Regions from separate parts of the Priestia sp. MDV22-iso46 genome, predicted to be linked through region 3. Evidence: riboswitches for the same ligand, from Rfam matches in the RefSeq annotation. Region 3 holds a riboswitch; each other region holds the start of a gene.

Region 1 (3,279 bases), on a different contig from region 3:
GAGGATCTTCTGCACTGAAAATAGTTGAAGCCTGCATACATGACGCTCGAGCTCTTTCTTGAAACAGCTGCGGATTCCACTCCTCCTCTGGCTGTACGGGTATTTCTATAATCGGAATGTTTTTCAGCGGCAGTTTTTTAGACTTAATGTATACGGTTGATCCGCTAACTTCTGTATTTTGCATACCAGCTCCAATGACAGTAGCGCGCGTTGTCTCAGCGGCTTGAGATACTTGGATGGATTGAAAATGATATGCTAGAAGCGGACCAACGTCCCCGTGTATGGCCACTTCCTTCACTGTTTTTGGCTTTTGCTTCTCCATCATTGCTCCTACTCCTCCTGAAACCATGATCGTTTCAGGAGGTATAGAAGATCTTGTATGAGGAGAAACGAGCAGCGAGGAATTTTGATTCAGCGCTTTTACATAATTCACGGTTTCTTCAGCTAGTAATTGACAGATAGACGAGAGCTTTTCAAATGTTGCTTTTTCACCTTCTCGCAGTGTTAAAGAATTATTTTTCAAAAATTCAGTTAAATGAGACGAAACGTAGGTAACAAGACCGTCTTCATTTAGTCGAATTAATCTCCCGCCTACATGCAGTGTAAACGTTTCTATCACTTTTCCATTTTGACATAAAGCGATGTTAGCAGTGCCTCCTCCTACATCAATATTGGCAATTACTGCATTTGTTTCAGCAGAACGTTCGATTGCTCCTGATCCTTTTGCTGCTAATATTCCTTCCAAGTCAGCGCCGGCTGTTGCAACAACAAAACCCCCAGCATGTTCGGCTAGATAGTGAACGATACTTTCTGCATTTTGCTTTCTAGCCGTTTCTCCTGTAATGATTACAGCGCCCGCCTCCACTTGATCTAAGGAGATTCCTGCATTCTTATACTCTTGTTCTAGTAGTACCGTTAATCTTTGAACATCGATTTCAACATCGTTTAGCATAGGGGTGGTATAGATAGAACTTGCATACGTTACGCGACGATCAATAATTTGACAGCCTGGCAGCGTAAACTGATTTTGTTGATTTGCTATTAGCAGCTTGCTTACAATCAGTTTTGTTGTGCTTGTTCCAATATCTAAACCTATGCTCGTGATCCATTTCTGTAGCATGCTATCAATCCCTTATCTCGTTTGAATATGGTGATTATCATAAAACAGTTTTTTGAATATTTCACTAACTATGTTATCAAACCTGACACACTTTTGTGTAAACAAAGGTGACAAATGACAAAAAGACTAAATCTTGGTAGATTTAGTCTTTTTTATTATGAGTGTGATTTAGTTACAATCATTCTTGATGCGGATGGAATTAATAGTGAAAGAATGACTAAGCAGGCAATTAGTGACCCTACCATTGAAATCCCGTTCATTGAAAAAGAATACCACAGAGCGGACATGCCCTTTGGCGCGTATGATCCCCAGAAAATAATACCCGCAATAAAGTGCCAGAAATACCGTGCGAAGCTGCCGATAACAAGGGATAAAACAATCAAAACAAAAGCTTTTGATCTGTTATTGTTAGCTAAATTTGTTTTAATAGATTGCGAAAAAACACCTCCAAAACCTATAAAAGCAAAAGCCACAATATATTCAATAAACGTTTGCAGCGCTGTTAAAATATAAGCCGTTCCTGTTGCCAACTGCAACAGCCCCCATAATAGACCAGATAGAGCCCCGCCTTTTACTCCCCAGCGAAAGCACATAATAAAAATGGGCACCATGGAGAACGAAATACTCACAGCCGTTGCAATCTTAATGGAAGGCAAAAGATCAAGTAGAAGTGCTAATGCTGCAAAAATAGCTATTTCAATTTTAGCCTGTAAGGGTAATGCTTTATTCACGTTTCTCACTCCTGTTTTTGAATCATTCATATCAAACGGTTTACACAGGAGTAAGCAAATATATGCTACTATTCCCACATTCCTACGCTAGCGTTAACTAACAGGTTCGAAGGGTCTGAACAATTTGTTCACTCTCAGCACGGCGGCTCCCCCTGTGGTACGTTCGGATATTTATGTAGTATTATGACAACATTTATTATACCATATGTAACAAAATAGATTCGAGAGATTTCAAAGATGTTTCTATTTTCTGAATCTATTTTTTATAATGACAATCGTTTTAGTATTTGATATACTTCTTTTATGTCAAATGAATATAAAAAACCCTCATCCTAATCGATGAGGTAGAGGTCGCAGTTTTTAATAGTAAAGCAACGGAAATGCAGAGAACATTGAGGATGTTGCTTGAAAGGAAAAATTGCCGAAGTTTAGATCACTTCTCTGTTGATTTAAGCTGGGGCTGTCTCCGAACAGGAACAGAACTGTCACATCATGCAAGTGATGTGAAGAGCTATCTTCACGGAAGGTTGACGCGGTTTTCAGATTTAAAAGCGCGCACATATACTGCGGGCTTTTTTTATGTTATCCCGTCTCTTTCCGTACATTCGAAAGGAGTATTTATCTATGCAAGAGCAGCAAGAATTAAAACGTGGGTTGAAATCTCGCCACTTAACGATGATTTCATTAGGAGGAGCCATCGGAACCGGCTTATTCCTAGCAAGTGGTGGAGCAATTCACACAGCAGGACCTGGGGGAGCGCTTTTAGCTTACGCTATTATTGGTGTCATGGTTTACTTTTTGATGACCAGCCTGGCGGAGCTCGCAGCTTATATGCCTGAAGCTGGTTCGTTTAGTACGTATGCGTCTCGGTTTGTAGATCCATCCTTTGGTTTCGCTCTCGGCTGGAACTATTGGTATAACTGGGCTATTACAATTGCAGCTGAATTATCTGCTGGAGCCCTTATTATGAAATTTTGGTTCCCAAACTCTTCTTCTATTTTATGGAGTGCCCTGTTTTTATTAATTATGTTTGGGCTTAACTACCTTTCTGTAAAAGGATTTGGCGAATCTGAATTTTGGTTTTCATTAATTAAAGTAGTAACGGTTATCATCTTTTTAGTTATTGGTATTATGATGATTTTTGGTATCTTTAACAATGAAGCACCAGGTTTTAAAAACTTCACGCTTGGTGATGGACCCATTCACGGTGGATTCTTTACTGTCTTAGGTATTTTTATGGCTGCTGGTTTTTCATTCCAAGGAACAGAGTTGCTTGGAGTCGCAGCTGGAGAAAGTGAAGATCCGGAAAAAACGGTTCCTCGCGCAGTTAAACAAGTCTTCTGGCGCATCTTGTTATTTTATATTTTAGCTATTTTTGTTATTGGGATGCTTATTCCATACACAGCGGATTCATTAGCAAGTGATGAT
Region 2 (3,279 bases), on a different contig from region 3:
CGAGAATGTTAGGAGGGGTCGGGGCCGCGCTTATTATGCCTGCTGTTATGGCTTATACAGCGGACGTGACGTCTGCTAAAGAACGCGCTAAAGGAATGGGCTATGTGACGGCGGCGATTACAACAGGATTTATTATTGGGCCCGGTATCGGAGGCTTTTTAGCTGAATACGGCATGCGTGTACCATTTTATATGGCCGCAGTAGCAGGAGGCTTGGCTGCAGTGATTACGCTTTTTGTTTTGCCAGAGTCTCGTCCTGTACAAAATCATGCTGTTTCAAACAATGAGAATCCAAAAGAAGATCGGCTGCTACTGCAGCTTATGAATTCCTATAAAGAACCTTATTTTCTAAGTTTAATTATTGTTTTTGTGACATCGTTTGGATTATCCAATTATGAAACGATTTTTTCACTATTTGTTGATCATAAATTTAGCTTTACGCCAAAAGATATTGCGTTTGTTATTACGTTTGGCTCTATTGCGGGGGCTGTAGTGCAGGTTACGATTTTTGGCTGGATTTTAAATAAGTTTGGTGAAAAAAGAGTGATTTCGTTTTGCTTGATGATGACGGGACTTTTTATTTTACTTACGCTATTTGTGCACACGTACTGGCTTATTATTGTTGTGACATTCATCGTCTTTTTAGCAACAGATATTTTACGTCCGGCAATCAGCACGCAAATGTCGATGATGGCGCAAGACGACCAAGGGTATGTAGCCGGACTAAATTCTGCTTATACAAGTCTTGGAAATATTATTGGACCAGTTGTAGCAGGCTTTCTCTTTGATATAAACATTAATTATCCGTACGTATCAGCTGCACTTGTACTGCTGCTTTGTTTTCTTTTATCTTTAAGAGCAGGGAAGGACAGAAAAACAGCTGTGAGAAATCAAGCGGTTCAAGAGAAATAACCATAAGGAAAAAATGATAGAATTCTTAGGGAATAGAAGACCTCTAGTAGCTTACTGGAGGTCTTTTGATTATTCTTTTAGTAAAGGTGTAAGGTTTACAACGCCACTCAGCCTATAGAGAAGCTTTATTTTATCGGCAAAACAGTGAAATGGTTGCAAATAAAAAAGGTTAATAGTAAACTTTAAACGTAACAAGAATAGTATGGGAGCTTGCGCGGGGCAGGCTGAGAGTACAGGGACGCCTGTTGACCATTTGAACCTGTTGGATAATGCCAGCGCAGGGAATGTGAGTACATACCAAAGCACTTTGCGCATGCAAGGTGCTTTTTTGTCTTTTTTTTGCAGTGTTAAAACTAAATGAAAAGAGTGAGAGAATATGGATATTAGTAAAATTTCAGCTCAATTAGAAAAAGTAAGAGATACAAGTCCGCTTGTTCATAATATTACGAATGTTGTGGTAACCAATTTTACTGCAAATGGACTGCTTGCACTAGGAGCTTCACCTGTTATGGCTTATGCGAAGGAAGAAGTGGCTGACATGGCACGAATCGCCGGAGCGCTTGTTTTAAATATGGGTACACTGACGGCTCAAGAAGTAGAAGCGATGAGAATAGCAGGAAAATCAGCAAATGAAAATGGCGTGCCGGTTATTTTCGATCCTGTAGGAGCCGGAGCGACACCGTTTCGTACAGAAGTAGCACGTCAGCTTGTAGAAGAATTAAATATTGCAGTTATTCGTGGTAACGCTGCTGAAGTTGCGAATGTAGTAGGCGAGTCATGGCTCATTAAAGGCGTTGATTCATTAGAAGGGCAAGGAGACGTCATTGAACTTGCTGAGAAAGCAGCGAACAAATTAGATACAGTGATTGTTATCACGGGTAAACAAGATGTAATCACGGATGGAAACACAACGTATACAGTAGACAACGGTCACCCGTTATTTACGAAAGTGACGGGTACTGGCTGTCTGCTGACATCAATTATAGGAGCTTTCGCTGCTGTAGAAAAAGAATATGTCGAGGCAAGCGTTGCTGCTTTAAGTTTTTACGGAGTGGCAGGTGAGATCGCCGCAGCGAAAAAAGGTGAAGAAGGGCCGGGAAGCTTTCAAATTGAGCTGTTAAACCAGCTTCATCTTTTATCTGGGCAGGATATTGAATCATATGCAAGAGTACATCAACGTTAAAAGGAGCTGGAAAATGACAAACGAAGAAATCAAAAAGCTGCTGCAAGTTTATTTTATAATGGGCAGCAATAACTGTAAAAAAGATCCGAAAGAAGTGTTGAAAGAAGCAATTGAAGGCGGCGTTACCGTGTTTCAATTTCGTGAAAAAGGCGAAGGTGCCTTAACAGGAGAAGCGAAATATCAGCTGGCGAAGGAACTTCAGCAAATTTGTCAGCAGCACAGCGTTCCTTTTGTTGTGAATGATGATCTTGACTTAGCGATCCGCTTACAAGCAGATGGCGTTCATATTGGACAAGAAGATGAAAAAGCTCATATTGTTCGAGAGAAAATAGGAAAAGGGATTGTGGGCGTCTCTGTTCATAATGTACAAGAGCTGCAGCAAGCGATAAAAGACGGGGCGGATTATGTAGGAATGGGACCTGTTTTTCCTACTTCTACAAAAAAAGACGCAAAAGCAGTGCAAGGTACAAAATTAATTGAAGAAGTGCGAAACCAGAATATTGACTTTCCAATTGTAGGAATCGGTGGCATCACGCCTGAAAATGCCAAACAAGTAGTAGAAGCAGGTGCAGATGGCGTTTCTATTATTACCGCGATTAGCTTAGCAGCGTCTCCAAAAGAAAAAGCAGCTCAATTGAAAGAAGCGGTAGGAAAATAAAAAAAGCGCACACTGTGCGCTTTTTTTATTATAGCTGAACAGTTTGAGGAGTTTCTTCGCCTTCATTCATGAAGCGAATTTCGTTCGGCGTAATTTCAAGAATAACATACTCAGGGTCATTTGGACCGTCAAACCATTCTTTCATGTGATCGTTCCATATACGCCCTTTTAATTGATCACCAGTACGAAGAACAGCTGTACCAGATAATTCTAAGTATTGATCGCCATATCCTTCACCGCTGTAGCCCAATAGTACGTGCACGTTCGGATTGGCTTCGATTTCTTCTGCCTTATGTGTATTGATATTTGTTGGTGTGTAAAGAGCGATACCCTCTTCATCGCTAAAGAATGTCATATAGCGAGAATGGGGTTTGTTGTTTACAACTGTGGCTAATGTTCCTACACGATTTCCTTCTAATACTTCGTTTACTTTTTTAGCAATTTTTTGTTCATTCATTTTATCCATCTCCTTTATTACTTTTTATGTTCCTCAATCGAAGATAAATAAAACATACATGTCTAAAAAA
Region 3 (3,279 bases):
TAAAGTCCGGAAATTTCCCTGTTCCTAATAGTAAACGTGAATTAAATGTATATTGTCCAATTTTTAACATACTCTTCATCCTCCTCCGACAAATGAAACAACTTCTAATATATCGCCATCTTCTAAGCATGCATCGCTATGTTCTTCTTTTTGCAAAATGTTCTTGTTTAGCTCAACAATTACCACTCGTTCATGCAGGTTCTGAGCCTGCAACAAGTGCTCGACCGTTTCAATTTCATCTCCAAAAGTAACGGTCTTACCATTAATGATTAGATTCAATGAACTCCCTCCATTACTCTTGTTAGCTGAAATGATGTAAAAAATGAATGATTCGGCTTTTTCCCTAACAAAGCATCAGCCATAATTTTTCCAGTTGCAGCACTTAATAAAATACCGTTTCGGTAGTGGCCAAACGCCATGTGTAGATTCGCTATTTCAGGATGCTCTCCTAAATAAGGCCAGCCATCATTTGTTTGCGGACGAAGACCAGCCCATGCTTTTTCAAATGTGGCTTCTTTAATAGCCGGCAGAAGCGCAGAAGCTTTATTCAGCAAAAATTGAATACCTTGTGCAGAAACCGTCTTGGTAAAATCATGCTGTAGCTTAGTTGCCCCGATTACGATTCTTCCACCAGTCTTAGGCACTAAGTAAAAACCTTCATCTAAAAAAATCGTTTTAGAAAGCAGCGGCTTATGACTTTGAAGAGCAAGACATTCCCCTTTTACGGGAAACACCTGACCTACATGTTCAGAAGAAATAAAGCGTTTAGCCCATGAGCCTGCTGCAATAACTACTTTTTCTCCATAAAAAGAGCCTTTGGACGTCTGTACACCTTTTACTGTTTCATTTTCCATAATAAGAGAATGAACGTCACAGTATTCGAATACATCTGCTCCGTGATACAAGGCTCCATGAGCAAGAGCTTGCGTTAACTTAGCCGGAGCTAGCTGGCCGTCTCCCGGTATTGTAATGGCTCCGTATATGTCTGGAGAGAGCCCGGGTTCTAACAAACGCGCTTCTTTTACATCGATCCATCTTACATGTTCATCCCACCGGTGGTGCTGAGCGGCTTTTTTCTTTAATACGTGTGCATCTTCTTCTGTTACAGCGACTTTTAATAAGCCTTTTTGAATGAGCTCTACATCGATGGCCGTTTTTTCTTTTAGTTCCTTCACCAGTTCAGGAAACATGCTTCTGCTCTTAATAGCAAGGTCTAAAAGAGGACCTTCTTCATCAATTTCAGCTTGAGCACCTAAAATACCAGCGGCTGCACTTGAAGCTTCACAACCAATTTGATTGCGTTCAAGAATAGCTACTGACGCTCCTTGTTTTGACAAATGATAAGCGATAGAAGAGCTGATTATACCTCCTCCGATTAACAGTACATCATAATGCTGCTTCATTTTCTCCACCTCCAGATGTCCATATATGAGAATATTGTTTAATCGCTTTGAGGGGATCTTGCGCAAGCATGACACCAGACATCACAGCTATACCGTGTGCTCCTGTTTGAAGCACCTCTTTGGCATTTACAGGTGTAATTCCTCCAATGGCAATAACCGGTATCTGCACAGCGTCTACTACTTCTTTTAGTGCTGCTATCCCTCGACTTTTTAATCCTTTTTTTGAATGTGTTGAATAAATATGTCCGTATAGAATGTAGTGAGCACCATCTTTTTCAGCTTCTAAAGCCTCTTCCACAGAGTGAACTGATTTTCCGACAATAAGAGAAGGAAATGCGTCTATAACAACCGAAACGTCTAAACTATGATAGGCAAGCTGTACGCCTTTTGCTTTTAAAGCATGCGCTACATCAACTCGGTCATTCAAAATAATTTTAGAGCGACAAAATGGCAGGCTTTCTAGTAAACATTGAATCTGCTTTGCCGTTTTCTCTTTTTCTCTAATATGAACGGCGCCCGCAAAAGGCGCGATAGCCGTTAAAATTTTTTGAAGCTCTTCGATTGGCTGCTTATCTGTTGTAATGACATGAAATTTAGGAATATCCACATGATCGAAACCTTTCTATTCAGAATAAAGAGAAATTTCAATCACCTCATCTTGTGTAGAGGGTTTTATTACATACAAAAAACCACTCTACAACGTAGAGTGGTTAGCATGCATCGTTATGTAAACATGATCACCACTTCCCTACGCTGGTCCAAACCAGATCAGGTTCAAAGGGTCCGAAATACATTCGTCTCAGCTTCAAAAAGCTCCCCTAGTGATTGCTATTTATTGATTTTGTTTTCGCACTTAAAATTATAACACAACTAGATGTAAATACAATATCTCTTTATGCTCTTACGGCTCTCTTCCTTTTATAGATGTATCTTTTAAGCTTCTTTAGTAAGTAAGAGGCCCGGCGCACCGCATCATTCTGCTTTTTATATGGTTAGTAATCGGTATAGTCGTCAAATTCTTCTTTGTCTTTTTCCTTTTTCCGATCCCATATAAACAGCAGGAGTAACATAATAAAAGTTAGAATATAAAAACCGTAAAAAATAAATGCCGCGACAACATTTATAAATAAAAATAAAAAACCGATGATCTGACCTGCAACAGCTACAATCAACAAAATGTATTTCCAAACTTCTGCTTTTCTATCCATTCTCTACTTCTCCGTCTTTTTGTTTTTCCCTACTAGAAACGTTCTCTTTACTTAAATAAAAACGTTCCTGCCAGTAAACCGACTGTAAATAAACCAACTGTTCCAAATGCTGAAATCCCCACATACGCCAACATTTTTCGATAAGATTTTTCTCGAATTAACTGTACGGTTTCCACACTGAACGTTGAAAAAGTGGTAAAGGCACCAAAAAACCCAATGCCAATCATTAAAAATATTGAATCATCATAAGCATGACTCGGAACCTTTCCATAATAACTACCGTAAAAAAGACCAAGGCCAAACGCACCGAGCAAGTTTACAAACAGCATTGATACTGGAAAAGGAGGGTTTGAAACTATTTTTGTAACTTTTAAACCCAAAAGATAACGGCATATCCCTCCAGCTGCCCCGCCAAGTGCCAAGCTCACTATGCTCATTTACTTCACCTCATGTACTTTCACTAAATTTCCCCCTGCCGCTTCACCGCATAGATAGCCTGCTAAAGCAAGAAGGATTCCACCTACTAAAGAGACAATTACATAAATGGCTCCCCAAAATAAATGGTGCTGAGTGAGAGAAATGACGTCTCCTGCAAACGTTGAATACGTTGTAAAACCACCGCACACGCCAACTCCTAGTCCAAGCTTTATCCATTCTTTTGGCTTTTT

Evidence for each region. A riboswitch is a leader RNA that binds a small molecule or an ion and turns the genes downstream of it on or off. The one in region 3 is predicted to bind thiamine pyrophosphate.
Region 1: it holds a riboswitch for thiamine pyrophosphate, as region 3 does, so the genes downstream of both, thiT (energy-coupled thiamine transporter ThiT) here and AC4NPH_RS26175 (thiamine phosphate synthase) in region 3, are expected to answer to the same signal.
Region 2: it holds a riboswitch for thiamine pyrophosphate, as region 3 does, so the genes downstream of both, thiM (hydroxyethylthiazole kinase) here and AC4NPH_RS26175 (thiamine phosphate synthase) in region 3, are expected to answer to the same signal.

The regions. Positions count from the first base shown of each region.
Region 1 is NZ_JBZVWT010000001.1:415,308-418,586, reverse strand. Features, by position in the region: gene AC4NPH_RS02205 (ethanolamine ammonia-lyase reactivating factor EutA) at 1-1,120, opposite strand, end outside; gene thiT (energy-coupled thiamine transporter ThiT) at 1,276-1,881, opposite strand; TPP riboswitch at 1,914-2,014, opposite strand; lysine riboswitch at 2,189-2,373, shown strand; gene AC4NPH_RS02195 (amino acid permease) at 2,476-3,279, shown strand, end outside.
Region 2 is NZ_JBZVWT010000001.1:829,202-832,480, reverse strand. Features, by position in the region: gene AC4NPH_RS04365 (MFS transporter) at 1-911, shown strand, start outside; TPP riboswitch at 1,104-1,212, shown strand; gene thiM (hydroxyethylthiazole kinase) at 1,288-2,094, shown strand; gene thiE (thiamine phosphate synthase) at 2,108-2,752, shown strand; gene AC4NPH_RS04350 (pyridoxamine 5'-phosphate oxidase family protein) at 2,781-3,209, opposite strand.
Region 3 is NZ_JBZVWT010000009.1:61,716-64,994, forward strand. Features, by position in the region: gene AC4NPH_RS26160 (thiazole synthase) at 1-70, opposite strand, end outside; gene thiS (sulfur carrier protein ThiS) at 76-279, opposite strand; gene thiO (glycine oxidase ThiO) at 276-1,403, opposite strand; gene AC4NPH_RS26175 (thiamine phosphate synthase) at 1,387-2,010, opposite strand; TPP riboswitch at 2,132-2,233, opposite strand; gene AC4NPH_RS26180 (hypothetical protein) at 2,396-2,611, opposite strand; gene crcB (fluoride efflux transporter CrcB) at 2,659-3,048, opposite strand; gene AC4NPH_RS26190 (fluoride efflux transporter FluC) at 3,049-3,279, opposite strand, start outside.